DNA from 3 places in the Pseudomonas sp. SH10-3B genome. Region 1 is predicted to be linked to each of the others. Evidence: riboswitches for the same ligand, from Rfam matches in the RefSeq annotation. Region 1 holds a riboswitch; each other region holds the start of a gene.

Region 1 (10,688 bases):
CCGCCCTGGAACTGGTAGTAATCATTGGAGTCGAGCAGGTCGTGCTCGCGGTTATCCTGGTTCTGCAACACCGCCTGCACCTGGCTCAGGCGCTGGGCGAACTGCTCGCGGGCGGCGGTGCCTTCATCGGAACCGCCATAGGCGTAGCCGCCCCAGTTCAGGTAGACCTCGGCCAAGTCCTCGCGGCTTTGCCACAGACGCCCGTCAATGGCGCCCTGCACGCCGGCGCCATAGGCACCGGGCTTGGCCCCGAAGATACGCCAGCCGGCCTGTTTCGCCGCTGCTTCGTCATCCAACCCGGACGCCAGCAACGCCGCCCGCTCACTGCGCACCTTGGCGGCCAGCGGGTTCATGTCGTCCGGTTCATCCAGGGCCGCCACCGCTTGCACCGCCGCGTCGAACAGGCGGATCAGGTTAGCGAACGCATCACGAAAAAATCCGGACACGCGCAGCGTGACGTCCACGCGCGGGCGGTCCAGCAGGCTGATCGGCAGGATTTCAAAGTCATCCACCCGTTGACTGCCGGTGGCCCACACCGGCCGTACGCCCATCAGCGCCATGGCCTGGGCGATGTCGTCGCCACCAGTGCGCATGGTGGCCGTGCCCCACACCGACAGGCCGAGTTGGCGCAGGTGGTCGCCGTGGTCCTGCAGGTGCCGCTCAAGAATCAGGTTGGCCGACTGGAAGCCGATGCGCCACGCGGTGGTCGTGGGCAGGTTGCGCACATCGACGGTGAAGAAATTACGCCCGGTCGGCAGCACATCCAGGCGCCCGCGGCTTGGCGCGCCGCTTGGCCCAGCCGGCACAAAACGCCCGCCGAGGGCATCCAGCAAGCCGCGCATTTCCGCCGGGCCACAGGCGTCCAAGCGCGGCGCCACGACGATGCGCAGGCTTTCTATCACTGCCTTCACATCCTCCCAGCCAGGCTCTTCAAGTTGCTCGACCGGCCCTTCCAGCGCCTGCTCGATCAGTCGCGCAGCGTACAGTTCCAGGCGCTCGCGAGTATCACCGGCGGTACGCCACAACTGCGTATCGATCGTCTGCAACACCGCCGGGCGGCGCCCGGTCCACGGTTCGGCCAGGGCGCAGTCCAGCGGGTCAAAGTCCAATTCGAAGGCTTTGGCCACCACGCGCAGCAGGCTCGATTGCGGGCCACGGCCATCGCCACGGGGGATACGCAACAAGGCCAGCAAGGTGTCGATCCGCAAGCGACCCTGCGGCGACTCGCCAAAGATATGCAGGCCGTCGCGAATCTGCGATTCCTTCAAGTCACACAGGTAGGTGTCCAGGCGCGGCAGCCAGATCGCCGCATCGGCGTCGCCATCCAGTTCAAGCTCCTGGTCGATGCGGGTTTCGCGCACCAGTTTGAGGATGTCTTTTTGCAGCTCGCGGGCCCGGCGTGGATCGAGCAGTTGGGCTTCGTAGTATTCGTCTGCCAACAGCTCAAGGTCGCGCAGCGGCCCGTAGGTTTCGGCGCGGGTCAGCGGCGGCATCAGGTGGTCGATGATCACCGCCTGGGTGCGCCGCTTGGCCTGCGCGCCCTCGCCCGGGTCGTTGACGATAAACGGGTAGATGTTCGGCAGCGGCCCCAGCAGCGCATCCGGCCAGCAGTTTTCCGAGAGCCCCACGCCCTTGCCCGGCAGCCATTCCAGGTTGCCGTGCTTGCCCACATGGATCACGCCATGGGCGCCGTAGGTGTGGCGTAACCAGAAGTAGAACGCCAGGTAGCCATGGGGCGGCACCAGGTCCGGGTCGTGATACACCGCGCTGGCATCCACCTGGTAACCCCGGGCCGGCTGGATACCGACGAAGGTCAGACCCAGGCGCAGGCCGGCGATCATCAGGCGGCCGTCGCGGAACATCGGATCGTTTTGCGGCGTGCCCCAACGCTCCAGCACCGCCTGGCGATTGGACTCAGGCAGGCGCTGAAACATCGCCTCGTAGTCATCCAGGCCCAGGCTTTGATGGCAGGGGCGCAGGTCGAGGCTGTCGAGATCGTTGGTGACACCGCCGAGCAGATCATGGATCAGCGCAGTGCCGCTCTCGGGCAGTTGATCCGGCACCGGATAACCTTCGGCCTGCAGGGCGCGCAGGATATTCAGCGTGGCAGCCGGGGTGTCCAGGCCCACGCCATTGCCGATGCGGCCGTCGCGGGTCGGGTAGTTGGCGAGGATCAGGGCGATGCGTTTATCCGCATTCGGCACCCGTGCCAGCTCGACCCAACGGCGCGCCAGTTCAGCGACGAAATCCATGCGTTCGGGCGCTGCGCGGTAGCACACCACGTCCGACTGGCTGCGCTCGCTGCGCCAGGCCATATCCTTGAAGCTGATCGGCCGGCTGATAATCCGCCCGTCCAACTCGGGCAAGGCAATGTGCATCGCTAGGTCGCGCGGGCCAAGGCCTTGCTCGCTGGCCTGCCAGCCCGGCTGGTTATCCTGGGCACAGATCGCCTGGATCACCGGGATATTGCGGCGAAACGGGCGCAGATGCGGGGCTTCGGGGCTGGATTGGGCAAAACCGGTGGTGTTCAGGATCACCGCCGCGCCGACCTCATCCAGCAGGTCCTCGACCACCGTCAGGCAGCCGGGTTCTTTCAAACTGGCCACCGCCATCGGCAACGGGTTAAGGCCCGCCGCCTGCAAGCGTTGGCAGAACACATCGATAAAACCGGTATTGGCCGCCTGCAAGTGCGAGCGGTAGAACAGCACCGCTGCCACGGGCCAATCCGCGTGCCAATCGGTCTGCCAGTCATTGAGGCGAGGGTTGGCTTTGTGCGGGTGATAGATCGCGGTGCGCGGCAAGGTCTGCGGCTCCGCCCACGGGTAATCGCGGTCCAAGTAGCCGCTGGCCAGGCAGCGGAAAAAATCCAGCGCGTTAGCGAGACCGCCCTGGCGCAGGAAGTGCCACAGGCGGTCGCGCTGTTCGGCATTCACCGTGCTCAGGCCGCTGAGTTCCGGGTCCGGGCGATCATCCCCCGGCACTAGGATCAGCGTAACGCCGCGCTCGGCCAGCTCCACCAGACGCTCGATGCCATAGCGCCAATAACCGATGCCGCCGTGCAGCGAAATCAGGATGACCTTGGCGTGGCGCAGCACTTCATCCACATACAGGTCGACCGACGCATGGTTCTGCACCTGCATCGGGTTGGCCAGGCGCAGGCTGGGGTAATCCTCGGGCAGCTGCTGGGCGGCTTCGGCCAGCAGCGCCAGGCTGGAATCGCCGCTGCACAGGATCACCAGTTCAGCGGGGGTTTGGCCAAGGTCGGCAATATTGTCGTCCGCGACGAAACCACCGGGCTGAGTCCTGAGCAGGTGCATGGGTTAAACGCTGAGGGCAGCGCGCAGTTGCGCTTCGAGGCCCGCCGCGTCCAGCTCCTGGCCGATCAGCACCAGGCGCGTGACGCGCGGTTCATCAGCGCCCCAGGCGCGGTCGAAGTGCTTATCGAAACGCGTGCCCACGCCCTGGATCAGCAGGCGCATCGGTTTGTTCGGGATGGCGGCGAAGCCTTTGACGCGCAGGATGCCGTGCTGAACCACCAACTGGTTCAGGGCGTCGAGCAGCAGTGCTTCGTCGGCTTGCGGCAGGTCGATGGAGATGGAATCGAAGGCATCGTGATCATGATCGTCCTCACCTTCGTGATGATGATCGTGGTGGCTATGGCGAGCATCGATATGTTCTTCGGAACCCGCGCCCAGGCCGATCAATACGTCCAACGGCAGGCGACCGCTGCTGGCTTCGATGATCTTCACCGCTGGCGGCAGTTCTTCGGCGACTTCCAGGCGTACACGGGCCAGTTCTTCGGCGCTGATCAGGTCGGATTTGTTGAGGATTACCAGGTCGGCGCTGGCCAGTTGGTCGGCAAACAGCTCGTGCAGCGGCGATTCGTGGTCCAGGTTCGGGTCGAGTTTGCGTTGGGCATCGACCTGATCCGGGAACGCGGCGAACGTGCCGGCGGCCACGGCCGGGCTGTCGACCACGGTGATAACCGCATCAACCGTGCAGGCGCTGCGGATTTCCGGCCACTGGAAGGCCTGTACCAAGGGTTTTGGCAGGGCCAGGCCCGAGGTTTCGATGAGGATATGGTCGAGGTCGCCACGACGGGCGACCAGTTCGCGCATCACCGGGAAGAACTCTTCCTGCACCGTGCAGCACAGGCAGCCGTTGGCCAGCTCGTACACGCGGCCGTTGGCCTCTTCTTCGGTGCAGCCGATGGAGCACTGCTTGAGGATCTCACCGTCGATGCCCAGCTCGCCGAATTCGTTGACGATCACCGCAATACGACGGCCCTGGGCGTTGTCGAGCATATGGCGCAGCAAGGTGGTTTTACCCGAGCCGAGGAAGCCGGTAACGATGGTGACGGGAAGTTTGGCCAGTGTTTTCATCGGATGCCCTTTGGGGCGGGCATACGGGACGATAGGCCCTGCGGCAGCGCGCAGCAGCAGATTTCGTCACCGGATCACCCCGCCCGGTTGAATTGGAAAATCGGTTACGAGGCAGGTCTCCTGGCTTGGGGCTTGCGGGTCTTGCGACCGGCGCTGGCTGCGCCTTCCCGCCGTAATGGCAGTGGCGTGGCAGTCAGATAAACCCTTCACAGTTGCGGGGGCAGCCGCGGCTTGAACCGCGTTCCCTTCTTAGCTTCGGCGTGGGCCGAAGAACCTCGAAGGTGCAAGGCTACAGGGGCTCGCCGCATTTGACTACCGTCCCCGGCCCATGCTCTCCTACACATCTTGTTTCGGGTGCCCTTCACAGGGTGAAACGGGAAACCGGTGAGTCATAGCCTTATGACGAGTCCGGTGCTGCCCCCGCAACGGTAAGCGAGTGAAGCGTCAGATCCACTGTGCCTGTACGGCATGGGAAGGCGACGCTTTCTAGACCCAGTGTCCCTCGCAAGCCCGGAGACCGGCCCGAATAACATCCAATAACAAACCCGCGGTGGGCGGGCGCTGTTAAAACCCTGCGTGCCTGGCTCGCGGGGTTTGCATGCGCTCGTTTCACCCTGACACCTGAAAGGGACGCGCCATGTCGATCATCAGCAGCACCTCGCACACCGCCAGCAGCTCCGCCACCCTCAGCCAACGCCTGACCGCCGCCATCGGTGCGTCGATCCTCGGCGCGTGCCTGGTGTATTTCGCCGGTTTCTCGCACATCGAGGCGGTGCACAACGCTGCCCACGATACCCGCCACAGCGCCGCGTTCCCGTGCCACTGAGGCCTGCCGACATGATCAAGCGTATTGCACAAACCGCAGGGTTCACCGGCTTGCTGGCCGCCCTGCTGCTGACCCTGCTGCAAAGCTTCTGGGTCGCTCCGCTGATTCTGCAGGCGGAAACCTTTGAAAAAGCCCCGGCCGCGACCGAAGTCGTGCACGAGCACGCCGCTGGCGCCGCTGCACACTCCCACGACGCCGAAGCCTGGGAGCCGGAAGACGGCTGGCAGCGCGTGCTGTCGACCACCGGCGGCAACCTGGTGGTGGCCGTCGGCTTCGCCCTGATGCTGGCCGGCCTCTACACCCTGCGCGCACCGACCCGCACGGCCCAAGGCTTGCTGTGGGGCCTGGCCGGTTACGCGACCTTTGTGCTGGCGCCCACCCTGGGCCTGCCACCGGAGCTACCGGGCACTGCCGCCGCTGACCTGGCGCAACGGCAAATCTGGTGGATCGGCACCGCTGCCTCGACGGCTGTGGGTATTGCCCTGATCGTGTTTGGTCGCAACTGGCTGCTGAAAGTCCTGGGCGCGGCGATCCTCGTGGTGCCACATGTGATCGGCGCGCCGCAGCCGGAAACCCATTCGATGCTGGCTCCGGAAGCCCTCGAAGCACAGTTCAAGATCGCTTCGCAGTTGACCAACGTGGCGTTCTGGCTGGCCTTGGGCCTGATCAGCGCCTGGCTGTTCCGCCGCAACCGCGACGATCAATACTCGGCATGACCCTGGTGGTCGGCCTGGGTTGCCAGCGGGGTTGTGATGTAGACACCCTGCTGGACCTGTTCGACAGCGCCCTGGCCGAGGGCGGGGTCGAGCGCCAGCGTGTCACCGCACTGGCCAGCATCGACCGTAAACAGAACGAGCCAGGGTTACTCGCCCTGGCCCGACTGCTCGACCTGCCCTTGCAGTGCTTCAGTGCCGGGCAACTGGCCGTTTACGAAGACCGGCTGAGCCACAAATCGGCGGTCGCGTTTGCCCATACCGGCTGTTACGGCGTCGCCGAAAGTGCCGCCCTGGCCCTGGCCGAACAGCTCTGCGGCGGCCCTGCCCGCTTGTTGATCACCCGCCAGAAAACCGCCCAGGCCACCTTTGCATTGGCCTGCGCCGGCTAAAATCCCGATAATCGCCCTTCCCGATCATGAGCAATCTTCATGCTCGCCCGCTTTTGCACAGGAATTCTCCATGACCGTCTACTTCATCGGCGCCGGCCCCGGCGATCCGGAATTGATCACCGTCAAAGGCCAACGCCTGATCCGCAGTTGCCCGGTGATCATCTATGCCGGCTCGCTGGTGCCGGCGGCGGTGCTGGAAGGTCATCAGGCGAAACAAGTGGTCAACAGCGCTGAACTGCACTTGGAACAGATTATCGAACTGATCAAGACCGCCCACGATAATGGCCAAGACGTGGCACGGGTGCACTCCGGCGATCCGAGCCTGTATGGCGCGATTGGCGAGCAGATCCGTTATTTGCGTGAGTTGGGCATCCCCTTTCAGATCATTCCCGGCGTCACGGCGGTGGCCGCCTGCGCAGCCTTGCTGGAGACCGAACTGACCCTGCCGGACATCGCCCAAAGCGTGATCCTGACCCGCTACGCCGATAAAACCAGCATGCCCGCCGGGGAAGACTTCCACAGCCTGGCCCGGCATGGCACGACCATGGCGATTCACCTGGGGGTCAATCATCTGGAAAAGATCGTCGCCGAACTGCTGCCGCACTATGGCGCGGACTGTCCGATTGCCGTGGTGCACCGGGCGACATGGCCGGATCAGGATTGGGCGGTCGGCACGCTCAGCGATATTGCCGACAAAGTCGCCGCCAAGGGCTTTCGGCGCACGGCGCTGATTGTGGTAGGTCGGGTACTGGCGAGTGATAGTTTCAGTGAGTCGTCGCTGTATCGGGCCGGGCATGCGCACCTTTATCGACCTTGATTATTTACTTCACGAACAACCTATAACGCATTGATTCAAATGAATAAATACAATAAAAAACGTGGGAGGGGGCTTGCCCCCGATGACGGTGTGTCAGCCTGCTCATGAGTCGACTGAGGCACCGATATCGGGGGCAAGCCCCCTCCCACATTTGACCTTCCTTGTCAGGGAGATACAGTCAACATTCGAAATTGATTTTTTAATTCACACATCATCAGCAACACGCTGATTTAACTGAATAAATGCAAAAAAATGTGGGAGGGGGCTTGCTCCCGATGGCGGTGTTTCAGCTTCCTCATGGGACGACTGAGGCACCGCTATCGGGAGCAAGCCCCCTCCCACACTTAATCCTCCTTGTCAGATAGATCGCATAACCGCTTGAATTTTAATAATAAAAAACGGCGCTCACGGGCGCCGTCTTTTTGTTCGCAGTGAACGCCTTACTCAGTAGTAGGCGTTTTCTTTCTGCGTGTGGTCCGTCACGTCACGGACGCCCTTGAGCTCCGGAATACGCTCCAGCAGGGTCCGTTCGATGCCTTCACGCAAGGTCACGTCCGCCTGGCCGCAGCCCTGGCAGCCGCCGCCGAATTTCAATACGGCGATCCCGTCTTCCACTACGTCGATCAAGCTGACCTGACCGCCGTGGCTGGCCAGGCCCGGGTTGATCTCGGTTTGCAGGTAGTAGTTGATGCGCTCGTTGACCGGGCTGTCAGCGTTGACGTTCGGCACCTTGGCGTTAGGCGCCTTGATGGTCAATTGGCCACCCATACGGTCGGTGGCGTAGTCAACCACGGCATCGTCCAGGAAGGCTTCGCTGAAGTTGTCGATATACGCGGTGAAGCTTTTCAGCCCCAGGGCGGTGTCTTCAGGTTTCTCTTCACCTGGCTTGCAGTAGGCAATGCACGTCTCGGCGTACTGGGTGCCAGGCTGGGTGATAAAGACGCGGATGCCGATACCCGGGGTGTTCTGCTTGGACAGCAGGTCAGCCAGGTAATCGTGGGCGGCGTCGGTAATGGTTATGGCAGTCATGGAAACTCCTCACAGGCTTGCCGGCAGTTTACGCCAAAATATTACGCAGGTACAAAGTCCGAGTAATTTTGTCGGAAAAGACTCTCGCTCCCGTCAGAGGTTTTCATAGCGGTTCATATCCAGCACCCCTTCTTCCACGGGTGTGGTCTCGCGGATGTACACGGACAAATCGTGGAAATACTGCCAGAACAACGGGTGGCTGCGGCGCACGCCCCAGCGATCGACGATTTTCTCAAAGCGGTTGGCGTCCTTGGCCCGCTCCATTTCGGCGACAAACTCGGGGACTTCCCGCGCCGGAATATTGAACATGAAGTTCGGGTAGCTGCTGAGCACGCCTGGGTAGATGGTCAGCGTGTCCAGGCCCGGCTGATAGCGATAGGCCTCGCCTAACAGAAACGCCACGTTACTGTGGGCGCGGTTGCGCAGCATGCTGTAGACCACACGCTGGCCGCTGGCGGTTTCGACGCGCAGCATCGTGGCTTCGGGCAACTGGTCGATCACCTTGAGCCCCGCCGCCGGGCGTGAGGTCAGGCGACTGAGCGCCTGCTCCGCGCCCTGCAACTCCGAGTCGACGCCATCACGGGAGCAGTACGCCCCGGCGCAACGGTTGATCGGGTCCGGGCTGACGTTCAGGTCGCCGTAGCGAATGAGCAACTGATTGGCGAAGTCACGCTTCGGGTCTTTTTTATCCAGATGCAGGCCCGTCGGCTTGTCGTCATCAATGGCCTCATAGTCCAGCCACAGCTTGAGCTTGCCGCTGTTCTGGTACCAGTCATCCATAAAGTCGTCGCGGCTGTTGGCCGGCATCAGGCGCAGAAAATTCTGCTCGGCGCCGTTACGGATCAGGTCGAAGTACAGGCGGGTCTGGGCCTGGTGCGACACGTTGCCGAACACGTCGAAGTTGACCGCCAACTGATAATAGGTGCGCTCCAGCAGCGGGTAATCGAACAGCCACATCGTCTGCGGCACCTCACCGATCAGGCCTTTGTTGACCGAAGCGCTGTCGAAGTGGCGGAAGATGCTCAGCAAAGCATTGTCGTTGCCCGCCCACACGCTCGACCAACTCGGTGGCGGCAGGTCGGCGTAGCTGTCACGGCGCAGCGCCTCGTATTCATTGCGCTTGTCACGATAGGCCAGCCACAGGCTCAGCACGCTGCCCACGTCGTCGTTCTGCCCCGGCATCGCCAGCAACGGCGTGGCCTGGCCGCGATAACGCGCATCGGTGATGTACAGGTCATGGTCCGGGTCCTGGAACAGAGTCCAGAAATTATCGCGGATCACGTCCGTGGCGATCTGCCCACGGCACACCGGCCCGCGAATAAAGGTGCGTACGAAGTATTCGGCGTTATCGAGCATGAACTGGTAACGCGCCTTGGCCGGGATCGCCTCGAACGTTTCAAATGGGTTGGCTCGACGGCCCGGCCCGTAGCCCGGCAAGGCGTTGACCTGCCAGTTTCCGGCGTAGAACAACGCTTTTATACGTGCCATTTTCTCGGCACTGAACGGGTAAGTGATGTGGGTTTTATGCACGATCACGCCCTGCACCGGCCACAAACGGTAGTACACGCGGGTGCCTGGATCATCGTTGGGTCGGCGCGTAGCAATCAGGTCGATCGGCTGGCCGCTCGGCGTGCGCGAACGCACCCACTGGAAGAAATGCCCCGGCTCGCCGCCCTCGAAATAGATGTGGGCCAGGAACAGATGCTCGAACAACCAGCGCGCGACCAGGCTCTCCCGGGCGCCGGGCTGGTTGAACAGGTTTTCCCATTGCTGCACCTGCAGGGCTTCCCTGGCGCTCGGCGCCAAGCCCTGCGCATCGATCGGTGCGCCGGACGCCAGCCAGCGTTGCAAGGTCTGGTATTGCTGGTCGGTCAGGCCGGTGACCGCCAGGGGCATGCCTTCCTTGGGATGGGCGCCGGCATAGGCATTGAATTCACCGGGCGTGGCGCACATGTTTTCGCGATTCAGGCCCAATACGATCTCTTCGGGCAACTTGGCATTGGGCTTGAGCGCTGCGCTATGCCCCAGTTCCAGCATGCGCGCCATCAACGCGGCCTGGCTGCCCTGGGCGTCGAGTACTGAATAGAAGCCCTTCTGCTGCCAGGCCTGCTGGCCGAAGGCGTCATAGAACAAACGGGTGGTGGGCGTGGCCTGGCTGCGCTCGCCGTCGTACACCCGCATCTTGCTGGCGCCCCGCGCCGCGCCCTCGGCACTGCCCAGGTTGAGCTGGCAGGCAGAATCGTAGCAGGCATGGCAGGCCACGCATTTCTCGGTGAAGATTGGTTGGATGTCGCGGGTATAAGAGATCGCCGAAGCGGGACCTTCCGCCAGAGCGGTACTGGCTATCAATGCCAGGACGGCGCTGACGATAAGACGAAGTGACATGTATCCGGTCCCGATTCAATGCGTGCGATTAAAAGTGGCGGTGATTCTACCGGGCCATACCCCCTACCAACATGAGCGATATTCATGCAAATCCCGGGCATGCCGCAAATCCGCACAGGTTTGCTATGATCCACGCCCTCCGTA
Region 2 (10,688 bases), on a different contig from region 1:
GCAAACCGGCCAATTGCACCGCCAACGCCTCCAACTGGCCAAGTGAGCCGGCCGGCTTGGTCAATTGCTGCTGGCGCGCCAGAGCTTGTTCGTACGCCGAGGCGTCAATCGCCTTACAAGGGTTGAGCCACCAGGTGTCAGTCATAACGCAGTACCTTTCAACGTCAGGGGCAGGCCGGCAACCGTCAGGACAACACGCTGACACCGCTCGGCCAAGGCTTGATGCAGCCAACCGGCTTCATCCACATAGCGGCGAGTCAATTCGCCCAGCGGCACGACACCCAGACCGGTCTCGTTGCTGACAAAAATAATTTCACCCGGCACCACGGCCAGGGTTTCCAGCAATTGATCGCGCTCAAACGCCAGGCGCTCCGCCTCTTCGAGCATCAGCAGATTGGTCAGCCACAGGGTCAGGCAATCCACCAACAGGCAACGACCGGGCGCAGCGTTTTCGCGTAGCACACGCGCCAGCTCGACAGGTTCCTCGATCAAACCCCAGTGATCCGGGCGGCGCTCGCGATGCAAGGCAACGCGGGCATTCATCTCGCCGTCAAGCGGTTGGCTGGTGGCGATATAGATGACGGGCAAAGCGCTGTCGCTGGCAAGCTTTTCGGCCAGGCGGCTTTTACCGGAACGAGCGCCGCCTAAAATCAGTTGAAGCATGAGACACCCCCTACCCACCCACCACTCCACGATGCGAAGCGAGTCGTTTTTGATCTGGCTTTTGATCCTGCTTTTGATCTGAAGTCGCCCCGTAAACCACGCTGGCCGAACGCAGGCTTGAATCCGTGGGTAACCCGGCAGGACGCCGGGTTAGCCGCACCGGGCCAGGGATGGCCCATTGCGGCGGCCCACGGATTCAAGCCGGAGTGAGGGCACACCGAGCCCAAGCGAGGTGCCGAGTGGTGGGGCGAAGGCCTTTTGCTTACTTTTGGGCCTTTCCAAAAGTGAGCCGCTGTAAGAGCGGAACCATAAGTGGCCGTTACCGCAGGAATGGATATGTACACCGAAAGCCCTCTCCCACATTTGAACCGTGTGTACACCCTTAAACCCCACACAGTTTGCGCAACAAATCGGTGTCCAAATGGTTCTCCACCAGATCCGCCAGGCGCTCGATATCACGTTCGCGCAGGGCGTGGTAGTCCACCGCCTGCACATCCTGCAACCCGGCCCAGCGCAGCAACGCACTGCAGGCCGCCGGGGTCTCGAACAAGCCATGCAGATACGTGCCGAGAATCTGCCCATCAGCACTTTGCGCGCCGTCACTGCGACCGTCATCCAGCAGCACGGCGGCGTTCGACAGGGCAGCGCCGCACGTCACGCCCGCATGGATCTCATACCCGCTGACCTCGGCGTCCTCCAGCAACAAACGCCCACGCACATTGCGCAGCTGTTTCTCTGCTTCCAGGGTGGTGCTGAATGCCAGCAGACCCAGGCCGTCGCTGGAACCGGCAAGCCCTTCCAGGCCCAACGGGTCGTGCACCTGTTCACCAAGCATCTGCAAGCCGCCGCAAATCCCAAGCACCTTGCCGCCGTAGCGCAAGTGCCGCGCCACGGCGGTGTCCCAGCCATTGGCGCGCAGGTACGCGAGGTCGCTGCGCACGCTTTTCGAGCCGGGCAGGATGATCAGGTCGGCGGCCGGAATCGGCTGGCCCGGCCGGATAAACTGCAAATCCACCTGGGGATGCAGGCGCAGCGGATCGAAATCCGTATGGTTGCTGATGCGCGGCAACACCGGCACCACTACTTTGAGCACCTGCGCCGCCTTGTCGATCTGGCGTTGGTCGATGCCGTCCTCGGCTTCCAGGTGCAGGTCCATCACGTAGGGCAATACGCCCACCACCGGTTTGCCGGTGCGTGCCTGCAACCAATCCAGGCCGGGTTGCAGCAGTGCGATGTCGCCGCGAAAGCGGTTGATGATGAAGCCCTTGACCCGCGCCTGTTCGCTGGGCGAGAGCAGTTCCAGGGTGCCGACCAGGTGGGCAAATACGCCGCCACGATTGATATCGGCAATCAGCAGCACCGGGCAGTCGACGGCCTCGGCGAAGCCCATGTTGGCGATGTCATTGGCGCGCAGGTTGATCTCGGCCGGAGAGCCTGCGCCTTCCACCATCACCACCCGGTAGCTTTCGCTCAAGCGCGCGTGGGAGGCCAGCACCGCCTGCATCGCGATGGCTTTGTAGTCGTGATAGGCCACCGCGTTCATGCTGGTCACGGCGCGGCCATGGATGATCACCTGGGAGCCCGTGTCGCTGTTGGGCTTGAGCAGCACCGGGTTCATATCGGTGTGGGGCGCCAGGTTGGCCGCTTGGGCCTGCACGGCCTGGGCGCGGCCAATCTCGCCGCCTTCGGCCGTCACGGCGCTGTTGAGCGCCATGTTCTGCGGTTTGAACGGCGCCACGGCGATGCCCTGGCGCACCAGCCAACGGCATAAGGCGGTCACCAGGGTACTTTTGCCGGCATCGGAGGTGGTGCCTTGCACCATCAGCGTACTCATGACGCGTCCCTGTAGGCCGCCAGCGCTTCGTCGAGACGCAACCAGTCGGCCTCGGTGCCGGGCAGGCCAAAACGCACACTGCTGTCGTGCACAAACAGGCGCAGCAGGATGCCGCGCTGGGCCATGAATTCGTGCATGCGCTCAGCGTGTGGGGTGATCAACCATTGGAACAACGCGCAGCCGCCCTGGGGTTGAAAGCCATGGCGCTCAAGTATTTCAAACAGGCGCTGGCCGGCCTCGATGCAACGCGCTCGCTGCCGCGCATGGCCAGCGGTATCGCGCAGGCACACTTGACCCAGCACCCGCGTCGGCCCGCTGACGGCCCACGGCCCGACCTGTTCGGCCAGCAACTTAAGCAACCTGCGTTCGGCCAGCACAAAGCCCAGGCGCACACCGGCCAGGCCGAAAAACTTGCCAAACGAGCGCAGCACAATCAAGCCGACCCGATGGGCCTGACTCGCCAGGCTCAACTGCGGGGTGATATCCATAAACGCTTCGTCCACCACCAGCCAGCCGCCGCGCTGGGCCAGCCTTGTGTGCCAGTCCAGCAGGCGTTGCGGGGGCAGGCTGAGTCCGGTGGGGTTATTGGGGTTGACCACCACCAGCACGTCGAGGCCATCGAGGAAAAAATCGACTTCCTGCTCCTGCACTTCGCGCACCACGTAACCGGCGCGGCGCCAGGCTTCGGCGTGCTCGGCATAGCACGGCGACAGCACGCCGACCTTGCCGGCACGGCGCAGGCGCGGCAGCAACTGGATCGCCGCCTGGGAGCCGGCCACTGGCAGGAGATGGGCAGCGCCGTAATACTCGCTGGCCGCTTGTTCCAGGCCGTCGTCAGATTCCGGCAAGCGCGCCCAGGCCCGCAGCGGAATCTCCGGGATCGGCCAGGGCCAGGGCGCGAGGCCGCTGGAAAGGTCCAGCCAATCGGCCTCGGCGATCCCGTACTGAATCGCCGCCTTGCGCAGCCGGCCACCGTGTTCAAGCATAAAATTGCGCCCCCACGCATAGAATCAGCAACCACAACCATACGCCGCGCTGCACCAGCTGCCAGCCGCGGTCGATGGAATCGGCATCCGCCGCCGGGCCTTCGCCCAACTGCGGACGATGATGCACCTCGCCGTGGTAAATCGCGGCGCCACCCAGCTCAACGCCCAACGCACCGGCGCCGGATGCCATCACCGGCCCGGCATTCGGGCTGTCCCAGGTCGGTCCCTGAGTGCGCCAGCATTTGAGGGACAGGCGGGTTTTGCCGAGCACGGCGTAGGTTAAAGCCACCAGACGTGCAGGAATATAGTTGAGTACATCGTCGATCTTGGCGGCAGCCCAACCGAAGCGTTCGAAGCGTTCGTTGCGATAGCCCCACATGGCGTCAAGGGTGTTGCTCAGACGGTAGAGCACCACGCCCGGCACGCCGGCGACGACAAACCAGAACAGCGCGGCAAACACCGCATCGCTGCCGTTTTCCAGCACCGACTCGGTGGCGGCGCGGGCGACTTCGGTGCGGTCCAGTTCGCTGGTCTGGCGGCTGACCAGGTAACTCACGCGCGTGCGGGCCGCGTCCAGGTCGTCGCTGCGCAGGGCCTGGGCCACCGGGATTACATGTTCGCCGAGGCTGCGCATGCCGAGGGCGCAGTACAGCGCGAGGATTTCCAGTATCCAGCCGATATACGGCGCCCACGACAACGCGGTGGCCAGCAGGGTCAACGGCACCACGGCGATAAACCACGCGGTCACGCCATGGCTGCGCCAGCCACGGCCACCGCTGTTGAAACGTTGTTCGACACGCCCGGCAAAATTGCCGAACGCCACCAGCGGATGCCAGCGCCTGGGCTCGCCCAGCAGCGCATCCAGCGCCACCGCAGCCACACACAGCAAGGCCACACTCATTGACTCACTCCCCACACATTCTCATACAACATCTCACTCAACGGCCGAGGTTCGGTCCAGCCTTCGAGCTGCAACATCGGTGCCGGGTAAAATTCCGTCACCGGCCCCAGGCACAAGACCGCCAGGGGTTTCGCGCCGGGCGGCAGGCCCAGCAGGTCGGCCAGGGCCTGGGGCTCGAACAACGAGACCCAGCCCATGCCCAGCCCCTCGACCCGCGCTGCCAGCCACAGGTTCTGGATCGCGCAGGACAGCGACGCCAGGTCCATCTCCGGCAGGGTGCGCCGCCCGAAGATGTGGCGCTCACGGTCATCCATCAACGCTGCCACCAGCACTTCGGCGCAGTCGTGGATGCCTTCGACCTTGAGCTTCATGAACGCGTCGGAGCGCTCGCCCAACGCCTCGGCGGTGCGCACGCGCTCTTCTTCCACCAGCTGTTGAATCTGGCTTCGCAACGCGCGGTCGCTGATGCGGATAAACCGCCAGGGCTGCATCAGGCCAACGCTGGGGGCCTGGTGCGCGGCCTGGAGCAGGCGATGCAGCAATTCGGGGGCGACCACGCCACCGCTGAAATGGCGCATGTCGCGGCGTTCGGCGATGGCGCGGTAGACGGCGTCGCGGTCGGCCTGGGGGAAAGCGTTGTCGGTCATGGCCCTACCGGGGGCAAGCCCCCTCCCACAGTGGATAGGGTTTGAGCTCGGTCCGGCGCAAACAAGGCGGCCACCGCAGTCGGATTCGACGGGAAATAGAAGTGCACGTAAGAGGCCGTCATTCGCCCCTGCCGGTAAACCGCTTCGGCACCGCGCCCACCATTGGGGCTCAGGCCACGGGCAATCGGCTGGCACTCGGTGCTGGTCAGGGAATGGTGGTACGTGTGCCCGCGCAGCACGCCTTCGGGCAATTCGACGCTTTGCAGGGCCAGGGCCGCGAGTTTCTTTTGCATCACCGCATCGCCCTGGAGCAGGCCAAGCAGTTCAGCACGTTTGCCGTCCACGTCGGTGAGCGAGTCCAGCAGGTAGAGCATGCCGCCGCACTCGGCGAGCAACGGCTTGCCGGCGGCGTGGTGCGCACGAATGGCGGTGAGCATCGGAGTATTGTCGGACAGCGCCTGGTGGTGCAATTCCGGGTAACCACCGGGCAAATAGAGGCTGTCAGCCTCGGGCAGCTGGCGATCATGGATCGGCGAGAAAAACGTCAGTTCGGCGCCCATCGCCCGCAGCAGGTCGAGGCTGGCGCCATAGGTGAAGGCGAAGGCTTCGTCACGGGCCACGGCAATGCGTACACCGGCCAGCAATGGCTCGGCGGCGATCACTTGCGGTGCGGCGAAGGTTACCGGTGGCGGCAACGCGACTTCACAGCTGCTGCCCAGTGCCTGGGCGGCGGCGTCCAGGCGCACGTCGAGATCGTTCAATTCGCTGGCTTGCACCAGGCCCAAATGGCGGCTGGGCAGTTCAATCCCGGTTTCGCGGGACAGTGCGCCATACCAACGCAAGCCTTCGGTGAGGCTGCCTTCCAGCAGTTGCGCATGGCGCAGGGTACCGACGCGGTTGGCCAGCACGCCGGCAAACGGCAAGTCCGGCTGATAGCGCGCCAGGCCCAGGGCCAGGGCGCCAAAGGTCTGGGCCATGGCGGTGCCATCGATCACGCCGAGCACCGGAACGCCGAAATGCCGCGCCAGGTCGGCGCTGGACGGTGTGCCATCGAACAGGCCCATCACGCCTTCGATCAGGATCAGGTCGGCCTCCCCCGCCGCTTCCCACAGCAGGCGGCGACTTTCCTGCTCGCCCACCATCCACATGTCCAATTGATACACCGGCGCACCGCTGGCGCGTTCGTGGATCATCGGGTCCAAGAAGTCCGGGCCGCATTTGAACACGCGCACCTTGCGCCCCAGGTTGCGGTGCAAACGGGCCAGCGCGGCGGTGACGGTGGTTTTGCCCTGGCCGGACGCCGGTGCGGCGATCAGGACGGCTGGGCAATGGCGGGGCTGATTCAAAGTTCGACGCCCTTCTGTGCCTTGATACCGGCCTGGAATGCGTGCTTGAGCATGCCCATTTCGGTGACGGTGTCGCCCATTTCGATCAATTCAGGCTTGGCGCCACGGCCGGTGACCACCACGTGCTGCATCGGCGGACGGGCTTGCAGGTCGCTGAGTACCTGATCGAGGTCGAGGTAGCCATGCTTGAGGGCGATGTTCAGCTCATCCAGCACCACCAGGCCGATGGTGGGGTCTTGCAGCAGTTCACGGGAGACGGCCCAGGCGGCTTCGGCGGCGGCGATATCGCGCTGGCGGTCCTGGGTTTCCCAGGTGAAGCCTTCGCCCATCACATGGAAACGCACTTGTTCGGGGAAGCGACGGAAGAACAACTCCTCACCGGTGCTGTTGCGCCCTTTGATGAACTGCACCACACCGCACTGCATGCCGTGGCCCATGGCGCGCGCGAGCATGCCGAATGCCGAGCTGCTCTTGCCTTTGCCGTTGCCGGTCAGCACCAGCAGCAAGCCGCACTCATTGGGGGAATTGGCGATGCGCTCGTCGATCACGGCTTTTTTGCGCAGCATGCGCGCCAGGTGGCGTTCGTCGCGGTCGGGGGTATCGGTCATGGCAGCTCTCCGTTGGGGCTGGACAAAAACGGCAGGCAGGAAAAAACAGACAGCCAAGCATCGCCCACCGTGATGCTGTTGGATGATCCAGGCCGGTCTCCGGGCTCATGAGTGGCGCTCCCTATGTAGAAAGCAGGCCGACGATGCGCCTTCCCATATCGTCAGGCGATACAGTGGCCAATGGCAGCGTCTTGACTCATTTACCGTTGCGGGGGCAGCGCCGGAATCGCGGCAGCACTGTGTACAAGTGCGCTCACTCACCGGCTTCCCTGTTTCACTCTGTCGACCCACGGGTCACAGAGCACCTGAAACAAGCCGCGAAGGTTAGTGGGTTGGGGGTGGAGCGTCAATTAAAGCTGGCGTTGCACTTGAACCATCGCCTCGCCGCTCTCCTCTACCCTTACAGGTATCCAGGAGAACACCATGCATAAAACCAGACTCGCCCTACTGATCATGCTCGCCGGCACCCTCGCCGCCTGCGGTGAAAGCTCCACCCTGCAGGTGTCCGATGGCACCGGGCCGTCGCCCCAACTGCCGGAGCCGAACAAAACCCTGATTCCCACCGTGAACATCGCCCCGGCTATCGGTTGGCCGCAGGGCGCGAAGCCGACAGCAGCGGCCGGCACCCAAGTGGCGGCGTTCGCCGAAGGCCTGGACCACCCGCGCTGGCTATATGTACTGCCCAACGGCGATGTGCTGGTGGCAGAAACCAATGCGCCGCCCAAACCGGATGATTCCAAGGGCATTCGCGGCTGGGTCATGGAAAAAGTCATGGGCCGTGCCGGTGCCGGGGTGCCAAGCCCGAACCGCATCACCCTGCTGCGCGATGCCGATCACGATGGCGTCGCCGAGACCCGCACGGTGTTTCTGGAGAACCTCAATTCACCGTTCGGCATGACACTGGTCGGCAATGACCTGTACGTGGCCGATTCGGACAAGCTGCTGCGCTTCCCCTATCAAGCGGGCGAAACCGCGATCAAGGGCGCGGGCACCAAGGTGGTCGACCTGCCGGGCGGCCCCTTGAACCACCATTGGACCAAGAACGTGATCGCCAGCAAGGACGGCAGCAAGCTGTACGTAAGCGTCGGTTCCAACAGTAATGTCGGCGAAAACGGTCTGGAGGCGGAACAGGGCCGGGCGGCGATCTGGGAGGTGGATCGCGCCAGCGGCGAGCACCGCATTTTCGCTTCCGGCCTGCGCAACCCTAACGGCATGGCCTGGGAACCCCAGAGCGGCAAGCTGTGGACCGCAGTGAACGAGCGCGATGAGATCGGCAGCGATCTGGTGCCGGACTACATCACCTCGGTCAAGGACGGCGGTTTCTATGGCTGGCCTTTCAGCTACTACGGCCAGCATGTGGATGTGCGCGTCACGCCGCAGAATCTGGACCTGGTCGCCAAGGCCATCGCGCCGGACTACGCGGTGGGGCCACACACCGCATCTTTAGGCCTGACGTTCGCCGAGGGCAGCAAACTCCCGGCGCCGTTCAGCAATGGCGCGTTCATCGGCCAGCATGGCTCGTGGAACCGCAAGCCGCACAGTGGCTACAAGGTGATCTTCGTGCCATTCGAGGGCGGCCAGCCTAAAGGCCAGCCGGTGGATGTGCTGACCGGGTTCCTCGACAAAGATGAGAAAGCCATGGGTCGGCCGGTGGGTGTGGTGATTGATCAGCAGGGGGATTTGCTGGTAGCGGATGATGTGGGGAATAAGGTCTGGCGGGTGTCGGCGGCTCAATAAACGCCTCCAGAAGCAACATAAAACCAGTGTGGAAAGGGGCAAGCCCTCTCCCACATTTAGTTCGGTGTTTGGTTCAGGGATTACGTGCCAGGTTTGCTGGCAACACACGCTTGGCACTCAGATAGGCATTCTGCCAATACGCCTTGGACAAGGTATCCAGCTTCACCGTACCGCCGGTTTGCGGCGCATGGACAAAGCGGCCTTCGCCCACATAGATGCCGGCGTGGCTGACCTGGGAACCGCCACCGGTGGCAAAGAACAGCAGATCGCCGGTCTGCAGGTTCTGTTCGCTGACATCCTGGGCGCGCATCACGATCAGCTCGCGGGTAGTGCGCGGCAGGGAGATGCCGGCGGCGTCACGGAACACGAAGCCGATCAGGCCGCTGCAATCAAACCCCGAGTCCGGCGTGTTGCCGCCCCAGCGATAAGGCGTGCCGACCAGACCCAATGCACGAAAGAGCACGTCTTCGGCAGCAGGCGAGAAACTTTGGCTGGAATAGGTGAACACCGGCTTGGGCTTGACCGCAACGGGAGCGGGCGGCGGCCGACTGGCGCAGGCGCTGATAAGCGCGGCGCAGAGGATAAGGAGCAGGCGGGCTGAGGTCGACATGTGCAGAACAATCCGGGTCTGGATGCGGCTTTCGCTGCCGAACGCTGAAAACCAGAACGCGCAAGCAAAGCTCGCGCGAACGGATTACAACAATGTCCAGGGATTCTAGCGCTTACACGTCAAACTTCAAGTATCACTTTAAGTTTACTTACTGGCGGTAACCGTAGTCGGGGCCATGGCGAGTGCGCGCTTGGCTTCGATGAAGGTTTTGCTCCAGTAGCTGTCGCCCAGGCTGTCGACTCGAACACCGCCACTGCGACGGCTGCTGGAGTGGATAAACTGGTTATCGCCCAGATAGATACCGGCGTGACTCACACGACCACGGCCTGCAGTACTGAAGAAAAGCAGATCGCCAGGCTTGAGGTTGTTGCGTGCGACCAACGGTGCTTTCACGTTGATCATTTCGCGAGTGGAGCGTGGCAGGTTCATGCCAGCTTCTTCACGAAACAGGTAGCCGATGAAGCCGCTGCAGTCGAAACCGGCTTCAGAGGTACCGCCGAAACGGTAACGGGTACCGATCAGGGACATGCCGCGTTCAAGGATGCTGTCGGCCAGAACTGGAAGCTGGTAAGGCTTGTTGCCGGAGAAATCGGCCAGTTCCTTTTCGGTTGCTTGCTCTTCTTTATAAAGCGTCTCTTCATAAACAGAAGCAGACTGCGCAGCAACGAATTTTGCCTGGGACTGTTGTTGAGTTTTTTGCTGTTCAACCACCTGTTGAGGATGGGAGGCGCAACCAAACAACAGGGTAACGAGTGCGAGGGGCACGAGGGGTGCGAAGCGATTTAGCATGGGCACGACCGTGACTAGATGTGTAAAGAAGCCGAGACTATGCCCTCTATCACATCCATTTGCAAATTCAATCGTGATATATGTGACTTCTTGTTTGGACTATGACATCTAAGCCCTTAACACCCCATGCAACCCATTTGCGTGGCCAAACCGGCCCAAACGCGGGTTTTCTGGCGCCTGAAATTCGCCAAAAGCCCCGAAAACAAAGGGCTGGCTACCAGCCGAGGGTTTCCTTAAGGAAGGGAATAGTCAGCTTGCGCTGGGCCTGCAAAGAGGCTTGGTCGAGCTGTTCGAGCAAATCGAACAACGCGCTCATGCTGCGGGTCCCACGGGTGAGGATAAAGTGCCCCACCTCGTCGGTGAGGTGCAGGCCGCGACGGGAGGCGCGCAATTGCAGGGCACGCAATTTGTCTTCGTCGGAGAGTGGGCGCATCTGAAAGATCAGCGCCAGGGTGAGGCGCGACTTGAGGTCGGCCAGCTTGACCGGCAACTCCCGTGGCGAGGTAGATGCAGCGATCAACAGGCGCCGACCACTGTCACGCAAGCGGTTGAACAAGTGAAACAGCG
Region 3 (10,688 bases), on a different contig from region 1:
CGCGCTGGTGATGGGCGACCCGACATCGGCCAGCACCTACGTCGGCCCGATGGCGCGCTTCGACCTGCGCGACGAGCTGCACGGCCAGGTCCAGGCCACCCTCGAAGAAGGCGCCACCCTGTTGCTGGGCGGCCACAAAGTCGCCGGTGCCGCCAACTACTATGCGCCGACCGTACTGGCCGACGTCACCGACCAGATGACCTCGTTCAAACAGGAACTGTTTGGCCCCGTGGCCTCGATCATCACCGCCCGCGATGCCGACCACGCCGTGGCCCTGGCCAATGACAGCGAGTTCGGCCTCACCGCCAGCATCTTCACCACCGACCCGGCCAAGGCCCGCGACATCGCCAACCAGCTGGAAACCGGCGGGATCTTCGTCAATGCCTTCAGCGTGTCCGACCCTCGGGTGGCGTTTGGCGGCGTGAAGAAGAGCGGGTTTGGGCGCGAGTTGTCGCATTTTGGCGTACGCGAATTCTGCAATGCACAGACCGTGTGGCTGGATCGCAAGTAGCAGCAGTGAACAAATGGCGTTAGCATTCTGTCCACTCGGCTTAACAGCATGTTTTTAGGGTCAGGATCGCACTGTGGAAAAGCTAAATCGCCTTCAAAGCGGAATCGAAGGGCTGGACGCTCTGCTCAAGGGAGGGCTGGTGTCTGGGGCGTCCTATATCATTCAGGGTCGCCCCGGCTCAGGTAAAACCATCCTTGCCAACCAGCTGGGGTTTAATCACGCGCGCAATGGCGGCCGAGTCCTGGTTGCCACGCTGTTGGCGGAATCCCACGACCGCCTTTTCCAGTTCCTCTCTACCCTGAGCTTTTTTGACGCCTCCCGTGTGGGCGCCGAAATCCAGTTTGTCAGCGCCTTCGACACCCTGGAAAACGAAGGCCTCGATGAAGTGGTCAAGCTGCTCAGGCGTGAGATCAGCAGGCAGAGGGCCACTGTCATGGTGGTGGACGGCTTGTTGAACGCGCGTTCCAAGGCCGACTCGCCGATCGACACGAAAAAATTCATTTCCGAACTGCAAGGGCATGCCGCCTTCGCCGGTTGCACGGTGTTGTTCCTCACCAGCTCACGCCTGGACGACGGCAGCCCCGAGCACACCATGGTCGATGGCGTGATCGAAATGGGCGAGGAACTGTTCGGTACCCGTTCCGTGCGCCGTATCCAGTTGCGCAAGACCCGCGGCAGCGGCGCGCTCACCGGCCTGCACGAGTGTGAAATCAACGACGACGGCCTGGTGGTGTATCCGCGCCTGGAAAGCCTCTATGGCCGTCCGTCCGCGCCCGACAGCGCCGACCTGACGCGCATCGCCAGCGGTATCGGCTCGTTGGACGGCATCCTCGGTGGCGGGCTGCACAGTTCCAGCGTGACCCTGGTCATGGGGCCGTCGGGCATTGGCAAGACCACCCTGGGCCTCAAGTTCCTCTCGGAATCGACGGTAGACGCTCCCGGCCTGCACTTCGGCTTCTACGAAAGCCCTCAGCGCCTGCGGCTCAAAGGCCAATCCCTGGGCATCGATATCCAGAAGATGGAAGACAGCGGCGCACTGACCATCGCCTGGCAGCCCACCACCGAAGGCCTGCTGGACGGCCTTGGCGCGCGATTGCTGCGCCTTGTCGAGGAAAAGGGCATCAAGCGCCTGTTCATCGACAGCTTGAGCGGCATGACCCGCGTCTCTAACAACCCGGCGCGGATCACCGATTTCTACAGCGCCCTGATGAACGAGCTGCGCGCCAGGGGCGTCACGGTCTTTGCCACGTGGGAGATGCATGATTTGTTCGGCTCGGAGGTCACTTCCCCCGCGTCTGAACTGTCGAGCATTGCCGACAACCTCATGCTTATGCGTTTCTTCGAGATTCAGTCTGAACTTAGAAGGACGCTTTCCATTCTTAAGGTCAGAGACAGCTTTTATGACCCCTCATTGTTGGAGGTGGTAATCCGTGACCAAGCCGTTGACTTAAGAAAGGTCTCAACAAATGCCCCCTCAGTTGCATCCAATTCAGCGCTGCCTGGTTCAGCTCTTTAAGTCTTCGGGTAGGTTGAATTGACATGGCCACTATCCTGGTCGTCGATGACGAGTACTTGATCGCCGATATCCTTGCCTATGCACTGGAAGATGAGGGGTTCATGGTCGTCACAGCTGGCAATGGGAAAAAAGCGCTGGAGGTGCTGGAGCGAGAACGGCCGTCGCTGATCATTACCGATTTCATGATGCCGGTGATGGACGGAGAGGAGTTCGCCGAAGCGGTGCGTGCACTGCCGGCCGTCAAGCACCTGCCGATTATCCTGATCAGCGGCGCGCAGGCCCATATCGGCATGCAGCGCTCGGACCTGTTCGATGCGGTGCTGGACAAGCCGTTCGACATCGACAAAATCATTACCAAGGTGAAGGATCTGCTGGCGTGACCTCAACTGCGGATATGCCGGCGCACACACTGCACCAGCCCATCCAGCGCCTGCGACTTCACCGGCGCGAGCACGCACACCGTATGTTCCTGCTGGCCTTCTTTCACGGTCAGGGTGTAATGCACCTGGCCCGGCTTTCCGGGCTCTGGCGCGGTGCTTTGCGGCAACTGAAAGAAGTTTGAAGCCTCGATCAGTTGCCGCAACTCTTGCTGGTCCGGCTCGGGCAACGTATTCAACTCCACCGTACGAGGTGTGGCCAAACCCGGAAAAAACGCCGGTCCGCCGTTTTCCTTGATCGATATTTTCATGGCTGTTCCTCACGTCAGACGTTAATGCCAACCGCTTTCCAGCCCTCCTTGACCGCCTTGTGCTCATCCTTATTCGCGCCGTAGAGACGACCGGCTATATCGTAGGTTATACGCGCGAAACGCAAAAACCCCGAGTTCGGCCGCAACCGTGCATCGCGCAGCGCGTCATACCAGATACGCCCTGCTCGCTCCCAGGCGAACCCGCCCAACCTGGTCGCCACTTGATAGAACGCATGGTTGGGAATCCCGGAATTGATATGCACCCCGCCATTGTCATCGTAGGTCTGGACAAAATCATCCATATGCCCCGGCTGAGGGTCCTTGCCCAGCAGCTTGTCATCAAACGCGGTACCGGGGGCCTTCATCGAACGCAGCGCAGACCCTTTGATCTTTTTGGTGAACAACCCTTTGCCGATCAACCAATCGGCGTCTTCGGCCGTTTGCTTCAACGCATACTGCTTGATCAGTGAGCCGAACACGTCTGAGAGCGACTCGTTGAGCGCGCCGGACTGATTGAAATACATCAGCTTGGCCTCGTCCTCAGTGACGCCGTGGGCCAATTCATGGCCAATCACGTCGAGGGCCACGGTGAAGCGGTTGAACAACTGCTCATCGCCATCACCAAACACCATCTGGGTCGAGTTCCAGAACGCATTGTTATAGTTCTGGCCAAAGTGAACGGTGGCGTCCAGCGCCATGCCGGCATCGTCGATGGAGTTGCGGTCGAACACCTCTTCGAAAAAATCGAACGTGGCACCCAGGCCGTCATAAGCTTCGTCCACGGCGGCGTCGCCACTGGCGGGCTGGCCTTCACCCCGGATCAGCTTGCCCGGCAGGCTGTCGGTGCCTTCGGCGCTGTAGATCGAGCGCCGTTTACCAGCGCCCATGACCAGGGCCATGTGGGCCGGCCCCTTGGCGGGCACTGCGACCATGCGCAGCGAGCGGAACGTGCTGTCCTTGGCGCGGGTGCGCAGCGCGATTTCGCGTTGGGCCTTATCACCGTGACGCGCGATCTGGTCGAGCATGTACGGCGGGATCAGGCAGAAAATCGGATTGCGGTAGTGGCGATCACACATGGGCTGGCTCCATTTTTGGCGTGTGGTGAAGCTCCAGGTAACCGCTTGAGGATAGCCCCCAGAGGGTTAACGCGTGTCATCAATTGTCATCAACCTATGTTGCAGTCGTGTTTATCCAAGGAGGACTTACCCATGCCAGCCCGTAAAGCCAAAATCGACCTTGCGCACCGTCCAAGACTCGCCGATCTGCGCCCGTTGATCACGACCACCCCCACGCTGATGGAGGCCCGGGCGGCGGCGCCCCGTGTCACCGCCGCCAAGGATCTAAAGGACCGGCGCGGCTATGCAGCAGACTTTCTCAGCAGCTTCGTGGTGCCCTGGCCCACGGCAGACGAGGCGTTGGCGGATGACGTAGAACCCCTGCGCCTGGACTACACGCATTTCTCGGTGACGATGTCGCGTTCCCGACGACTGGCGCTCTACGTCGGCGTGAATATCGACGGCGGGCAGCATGTGGAGATTATCCGCAGCAATGACACGTGGGCCTACGATGGTCGCCTGCCGATCAGCGCGCAGGTGGGCGAAGCGCTCTACACCAACAACGGCCTGGATCGTGGGCACCTGGTGCGCCGCCAAGACCCCAACTGGGGCGACGAGGCAAAAACCGCCAACCTCGACACCTTCCACTTCACCAACTGCTCGCCGCAGATGAGCGGGTTCAACCAGAAGACCTGGCTGGAACTGGAAGACTACATCCTCGATAACACGCAACGCTGGAAAGCCCGGGCCACGGTGTTCAGCGGCCCGGTGTTCGCCGACGACGACCGTCTCTACCGTGGCATCCGAATCCCCAAGGCGTTCTGGAAAGTGGTGGCCTACCTCAGCGACGACGGCAAGCCCTGCGCCAGTGCCTACATGATCGACCAAAGCCGCGAACTGGGTCAGCTCGACCTGATGTTCGGCCAGGTCAGGACCTACCAGCGCAGCGTGATCCAGATCGAACAATTGACCGGTATCCGCTTCGCCAACCTGGCGGACTACGACGGTTTCAGCAACGAGGAGCGCGCCACCGGGACGCGAATTGAAGCGCTGATCCAGGGCCCTGAGGATATTCGTGTCTGACTGGGCGCCCCTCGGGCTGTATCGCCTCGCCCTAATCAACTACCATACCGCGCCGGTTCCCAAACGGGACTAATAGGGAATCCGAAGCGCGGTATGCCGCGTCAATCGGAACTGCCCCCGCAACTGTAGATGCCGAGCCTGCTCCCCACTGCCACTGGACCACGTCCGGGAAGGCCGGAGCGTGGCGACGACGCATCAGTCAGGAGACCTGCCGGCCCAGCAAAATCACTAACCGGCGGGGTGTCCGGGAAGGACATCCTTACCTGCCCGACCGGCAGTGTTCGAGGGCGTATTTCCGAACTGTACCTCCCCTGTTCCCACGTACGGTTCACACGGAGATTGCCTCATGCTGCCACGCGTTACCGCCCTGATCAGTGCCCTGGGTTTCTGCGCCCTGGCCCAAGCCGCGCCAACTCAGTACCCGCTTACCCTGGAAAACTGCGGCAGCACCCTCACCTTCCAGCAGTCCCCCGCGCGCAGCGTGACCATCGGCCAGGCCGCCACGGAAATGCTCTATGCCCTGGGCGTAGGCGACCGTGTGGTGGGCACCTCGCTGTGGTTCAACAACGTGTTGCCACAGTACGAAGCACAGAACGACGGCATCGAGCGCCTGGCCAACAACGAGCCCAGCTTCGAAGCGGTAATCGCCAAGCGCCCGCAACTGGTGGCCGCCGAGCTGGAATGGGTGGTGGGCCCGCAGGGCGTGGTCGGCACCCGCGAGCAGTTCCACGACCTGAAGATCCCCACCTACCTGCTGCCCTCCGACTGCGAAGGCAAGGACAACCTGGTGGGCGCCGACGGCACGCGGCTGGAGCCGTTCCGTATCGAGACGATCTACAAGAGCATCAGCCAGCTGGCGCAGATTTTCGACGTACAGGATCGCGGCCAACACCTGAACGACGAGCTCAAGGCGCGCCTGGCCAAATCCGTGGCCACCGTGCAGAGCAAAGGCCTCAAGCAGGCCAGCGCGCTGGTGTGGTTCTCCAGTTCCGAAATGGCCAGCGACCCGTACGTGGCGGGCCACAAGGGTATTCCGGAGTTCATGCTCGAAACCCTCGGCCTGCACAACGTGGTGCAATCCGATGAAGAATGGCCCGCCGTCGGCTGGGAAACCATCGCCAAGGCCAACCCGACCTTCCTGGTGATCGCCCGCATGGACCGCCGCCGCTATCCCGCCGACGACCATGAAAAGAAACTCGCTTTCCTGCGCAGCGACCCGGTCACGCGCAACATGGACGCGGTGAAAAACAACCGCATCATCATCCTCGACGCCCTGGCGCTGCAGGCCAGCATCCGCACGTTCGATGGCCTGGAACAACTGGCCACGGCCATCGACGGCTACAACCTGCCGAAATGATCCGGACCTTACTCGCCCTGGCGCTATTGCTGATCGCCGTCCTCGCCGGCGTGGCCATTGGTGAAACCGCCATCGATCCGCTGGTGGTGCTGCAGGTGCTCGCCAACAAACTGTGGGCAGCCGGTTACGTGCTGGACCCGATCGATGAAGGCGTGGTGTGGAACTACCGCCTCACCCGCGCCCTGGTTGCCGCCGCCTGCGGTGCAGGGCTGGCCACCTGCGGGGTGATTTTGCAGTCATTGCTGCGCAACCCGCTGGCCGATCCGTACCTGCTGGGTATCAGCGCCGGCGCCTCGACCGGCGCGGTGTTGGTGGCGCTGATGGGCGTGGGCGGCGGGCTGATTTCACTCTCGGCCGGCGCATTTGTCGGCGCGATGGCGGCGTTCGCCCTGGTGATCTTGCTGGCGCGGGCCAGCGGTTCGTCCAGCGGCACCGGGCAGATCATCCTCGCAGGCATCGCCGGGTCACAGCTGTTCAATGCGCTCACGGCGTTCCTGATCACCAAGTCCGCCAGCTCCGAACAGGCGCGCGGCATCATGTTCTGGCTGCTGGGCAACCTCAGCGGCGTGCGCTGGCCGTCGGTGTGGCTGGCAGTGCCGGTGGCGGTCACGGGCTTGGTGGTGTGCCTGTGGCATCGGCGCGCGTTGGATGCGTTCACCTTCGGCACCGACTCGGCCGCGTCCCTGGGCATCCCGGTGCGCCGCGTGCAGTTTGTGCTGGTGGGGTGCGCGGCGCTGGTGACGGCGGTGATGGTGTCGATTGTCGGCTCCATCGGTTTTGTCGGCCTGGTGATCCCCCACGCGGTGCGCCTGTTGCTCGGCACCGGGCATTCGCGCCTGCTGCCGGCCAGTGCGCTGGGCGGCGCGTTATTTTTGATTGCGGCCGATGTGTTGTCGCGCACCTTGATCAAGGGCCAGGTGATTCCGGTCGGCGTGGTGACGGCGCTGGTGGGCGCGCCGGTGTTTGCACTGATCCTGATTGGCCGGAGGAATGCGCGATGAGCGTACTGAGTTGCACCGGGCTGGGCTTCAAGGTGCGCGAGGCCGAGTTGCTGCGCGATATTCACCTGGAGGTTCAATTGGGTGAAACCCTGGGGATTGTCGGGCCGAATGGCTCCGGCAAATCCACCCTGCTCAAACTGCTCGCCGGCTTGCGCACGCCGGCCAGCGGCGACGTGCGCCTGGGCGGGCAACGCCTGGGCGACCTGTCCCGCCGTGCCATCGCACAACAGCTGGCGGTGGTGGAACAACAGGCCGACACCGACGACGCCATCCGCGTGTTCGACGCCGTCGCGCTGGGCCGTACACCGTGGCTGTCAGCGCTGAGCCCGTGGTCCGGCGAAGACGACGCCATCGTGCGCCAGGCCCTGCATGATGTGGACGCCACCCACCTGAGCCACCGCGCCTGGCGCAGCCTCTCCGGCGGCGAGCGCCAGCGCGTACACATCGCCCGCGCCCTGGCGCAACGGCCGCAGATCCTGTTGCTGGATGAGCCGACCAATCACCTGGACATCCAGCATCAACTGGCGATTTTGAAAGGCGTGCAAGGGTTGCCGGTGACCACCCTCATCGCCCTGCATGACCTGAATCAAGCGCTGACCTGTGATCGCCTGGCCGTGCTGGATCGTGGGCGCCTGGTAGCACTGGGCAAGCCGCTGGACGTACTCACGCCGGAGCGCTTGCGGGAGACATTCGGGGTGCAGGCGCATTACCTGACGGACCCGTTTGATGGGGCGCAGATACTGCGGTTGCGGTCTAACTGAACCCACTACACCCGAGATCCTAATGTGGGAGGGGCTTGCCACCGATAGCGGTGTGCCAGTCGACACTGCTATCGGGCATAGGTATCTACGCACCGTTGGCTAAACGCTGGGCAGATAGGGCTGTTGTGGCGAGCGGGCTTGTCCCGCGTTGGGCTGCGTAGCAGCCCCAAAACCAGCCTCTACAGAGTGTCTGATACACCGCGTTCTTCTTGACTGGGGCTGCTGCGCAGCCCAACGCGGGACAAGCCCGCTCGCCACAGGGAGATTTGTCAGAGTCTGGAAGTTGTGGAGATACCTATGGCTATCAAAGATCGACGGCAGATCGGTCACCATCGCCGGCCTCAACTTCAGCGCATTCATTCGCGCAACTCACACACAGCACTGCCCTTCATACCGGAGGCGTGCACGCTCACATGGCGCACGGAAAAACCGGGGTTTTCGACGAGTTTTCTCTCTTCCCAAGCCCCACCGCTGGCGACCTGATAACCAATGGTGCCGTCCGCTTGCCAGGTCAGGCGCAAGGTGTATACGCCGCGTTGGTCGGGGGCCCGATGGAAGAACGTATCGATGACCGGCTTGGCTTTGTTGAAGGTACGCAGTTGGAACAAACGCTGATCACTGCCGGCTGGCGTGTAGCTGGAAAGAAACAGGGTGTCGTCCTCGGCAGCGTCCTCGGCAGCCGCAAGAATCACCGACGGTACCCACTTTTCGCCGCGGTCCTGGTTGTCGGTGGTGACCTTGCAGGTCAACTGGCCTGTTCCGGTAACGTTCTGGCGCAGAACGGTCTCATACATCCCATAGGGCACGTCGAACGTCAGTGTTTTTTCGGTGACCTGGCCACAGCCTGCCAGCAGATACAGCGCCGATAGACCGATGACTCCTTGGAGAATCTTCACGTGCTTTCCTTGGCTTGGGGGAATATTTGGAGAAGACAGCGTACCCGGCCCACGGGTAAAAGGGGATGGCAATCGATTTAGAAAATAAGCGCCACCTGCCTGGGGAGAATTCACTTTTCTCCCTCGACGTGCTTCGTTATCCACTTGCGGCTGTAAGCAAGCACGCCATCGGCCATCGCCACCGGAAAATGAATAAATCCATGGGCCGACTCCGGCAACAGGTGTACTTCCGCCCTGGGCCACCGCTCTGCAATCAACAGCGTGTCATCCTTGAGCGGGTCCAACTCTCCCACAAACATCAACGCCGGGGGCAGCCCTTCAAAGTCGCCATACAACGGCGATAACGGTGGATGCCTGCGCTCATCATCACTCAGCCCGGGCGTGAGCATGCGCAACGCCTCCACCATCCCAGGCCCATCCAGCACCAACGTTTCAGGGCCCGCAGCGCGTACGCTCGGTGTGCCGGTCAGGTCGTAAACGCCGTAATACAACACCGCGCCGCTTATGCGCTTGAGCAGTTCCGGCCATTGCTTGAGGGCCAGCAACGTCGCCGCCGCCAGATGCCCACCGGCCGATTCGCCGACGACGATGACCGGCAGGCCGGCAAACTCATCGGCACTGAGTAACCAGCGCGCCGCCGCCAAACAATCCGCCATCAGCCCCTCGACCGGCGTGTCGACCGCCAGCCGATAATCCACCGACACCACCGCCACGTCACACGCCTGCAGCATGCCCAGGTTGAGGTCGTCATCCATCTGCGCATTGCCGATCACCCAGCCGCCGCCGTGGATATCCAGCACCACGCCTTTGGGCTTGCCGCTTGGCCGCAGGATGCGCACGGGGACGTTGTCGACAACCCTGCTTTCAGCCGGTGTGGCGCGCTTGAGCGTTTGACTGACGCGCAACAGCGCCTGGATCAAACGCGGCGTGATGCGGTTGCGGATCTTGAAGCGCGGCAGCCAGGCCAGCTTCTGATTGAAGCGGCGCATCTGGGCCAGTTCCGCTTCGCTGGCGGGCCAAGGTTGGTGGGCCATCAGCGGTTATTGCGCAGGATCGAGAAATTCAACGCGGCCGCCACACACAGCCACGCCAGGTACGGGAACAGGATCAAGCCGGTGATCAGGTCCAGGCGAACGGCCAATACCACCATTGCTGCCACGGTGATCCACAGCAACACGATGATCACCATCCCGGCCAGGAGGTGATGCGCGCCGAAGAACACCGGCGTCCACAGCGTGTTCAATGCAATCTGCGCAGCCCACAGCGCCAGTACCATCTGACTGCCAGGAATCAGGCTCAAGCGATAACCGGCCCAGGCCAGCAGCAGGTAGATGATCGTCCACGCAACCGGGAACAACCAATTGGGCGGAGTAAAGCTGGGTTTGACGAGGGATTCGTACCAGGCGCCGGGTTTGAAAATAACACCGGTACTGGCAGCGGCGGCGCAGGCTAGCAGGAAGATAAAGAAAGTCATCGTCTGTCCTTGGCGGGAGTGGTTTGAATCTTGGACGTGCAGCACCCACGTAAAAGTTCAGCGCAAATCAACGGTAGGAGCGAGCTTGCTCGCGAAAATCGCCAACGATAACGCAGCGCCCCCAGCCAAAGCATTCAGGCATCCCCAACCCCTACAATCCTCAGCCAAGGCCAGCGTGCCTGATAACTGCGCGCCTTCTGCTCAAACAACGCCAACTCCGGATGCCGCGGGTTAATCCGCAAAATCCCCTGTTCCACGTCCTCCAACCCATAGGGCGCATACACCTCGCCCGTGGCAATCTCCAAGCCGATGCACGTACCGGCCACCAGATAACGATCGACCCCGT

The links. Region 1 has a riboswitch for cobalamin ahead of J1G35_RS22430 (CbtB-domain containing protein). Riboswitches for the same ligand answer to the same signal wherever they lie in the genome.
Positions count from the first base shown of each region.
Region 2: it holds a riboswitch for cobalamin, as region 1 does, so the genes downstream of both, cobO (cob(I)yrinic acid a,c-diamide adenosyltransferase) here and J1G35_RS22430 (CbtB-domain containing protein) in region 1, are expected to answer to the same signal.
Region 3: it holds a riboswitch for cobalamin, as region 1 does, so the genes downstream of both, J1G35_RS26325 (ABC transporter substrate-binding protein) here and J1G35_RS22430 (CbtB-domain containing protein) in region 1, are expected to answer to the same signal.

Region 1 covers NZ_JAFLXD010000035.1:2,381-13,068, forward strand. The annotation lists gene cobN (cobaltochelatase subunit CobN) at 1-3,317, opposite strand, end outside; gene cobW (cobalamin biosynthesis protein CobW) at 3,321-4,382, opposite strand; cobalamin riboswitch at 4,475-4,675, opposite strand; cobalamin riboswitch at 4,718-4,923, shown strand; gene J1G35_RS22430 (CbtB-domain containing protein) at 5,020-5,208, shown strand; gene J1G35_RS22435 (CbtA family protein) at 5,220-5,924, shown strand; gene J1G35_RS22440 (cobalamin biosynthesis protein) at 5,921-6,313, shown strand; gene cobM (precorrin-4 C(11)-methyltransferase) at 6,384-7,130, shown strand; gene nfuA (Fe-S biogenesis protein NfuA) at 7,575-8,159, opposite strand; gene J1G35_RS22455 (fatty acid cis/trans isomerase) at 8,253-10,544, opposite strand.
Region 2 covers NZ_JAFLXD010000016.1:74,180-84,867, forward strand. The annotation lists gene cobT (nicotinate-nucleotide--dimethylbenzimidazole phosphoribosyltransferase) at 1-145, opposite strand, end outside; gene cobU (bifunctional adenosylcobinamide kinase/adenosylcobinamide-phosphate guanylyltransferase) at 142-663, opposite strand; gene J1G35_RS14535 (cobyric acid synthase) at 1,046-2,497, opposite strand; gene cobD (threonine-phosphate decarboxylase CobD) at 2,494-3,483, opposite strand; gene cbiB (adenosylcobinamide-phosphate synthase CbiB) at 3,476-4,384, opposite strand; gene bluB (5,6-dimethylbenzimidazole synthase) at 4,381-5,031, opposite strand; gene J1G35_RS14555 (cobyrinate a,c-diamide synthase) at 5,028-6,377, opposite strand; gene cobO (cob(I)yrinic acid a,c-diamide adenosyltransferase) at 6,374-6,985, opposite strand; cobalamin riboswitch at 7,058-7,309, opposite strand; gene J1G35_RS14565 (sorbosone dehydrogenase family protein) at 7,409-8,722, shown strand; gene J1G35_RS14570 (C40 family peptidase) at 8,796-9,332, opposite strand; gene J1G35_RS14575 (NlpC/P60 family protein) at 9,477-10,121, opposite strand; gene hda (DnaA regulatory inactivator Hda) at 10,336-10,688, opposite strand, start outside.
Region 3 covers NZ_JAFLXD010000050.1:27,250-37,937, reverse strand. The annotation lists gene J1G35_RS26355 (aldehyde dehydrogenase family protein) at 1-511, shown strand, start outside; gene J1G35_RS26350 (ATPase domain-containing protein) at 585-2,027, shown strand; gene J1G35_RS26345 (response regulator) at 2,051-2,407, shown strand; gene J1G35_RS26340 (protealysin inhibitor emfourin) at 2,410-2,715, opposite strand; gene J1G35_RS26335 (M4 family metallopeptidase) at 2,730-3,791, opposite strand; gene J1G35_RS26330 (DNA/RNA non-specific endonuclease) at 3,924-4,853, shown strand; cobalamin riboswitch at 4,890-5,084, shown strand; gene J1G35_RS26325 (ABC transporter substrate-binding protein) at 5,200-6,210, shown strand; gene J1G35_RS26320 (iron ABC transporter permease) at 6,207-7,211, shown strand; gene J1G35_RS26315 (ABC transporter ATP-binding protein) at 7,208-7,972, shown strand; gene J1G35_RS26310 (hypothetical protein) at 8,329-8,868, opposite strand; gene J1G35_RS26305 (alpha/beta hydrolase fold domain-containing protein) at 8,979-9,902, opposite strand; gene J1G35_RS26300 (TspO/MBR family protein) at 9,902-10,342, opposite strand; gene J1G35_RS26295 (nucleotidyltransferase family protein) at 10,477-10,688, opposite strand, start outside.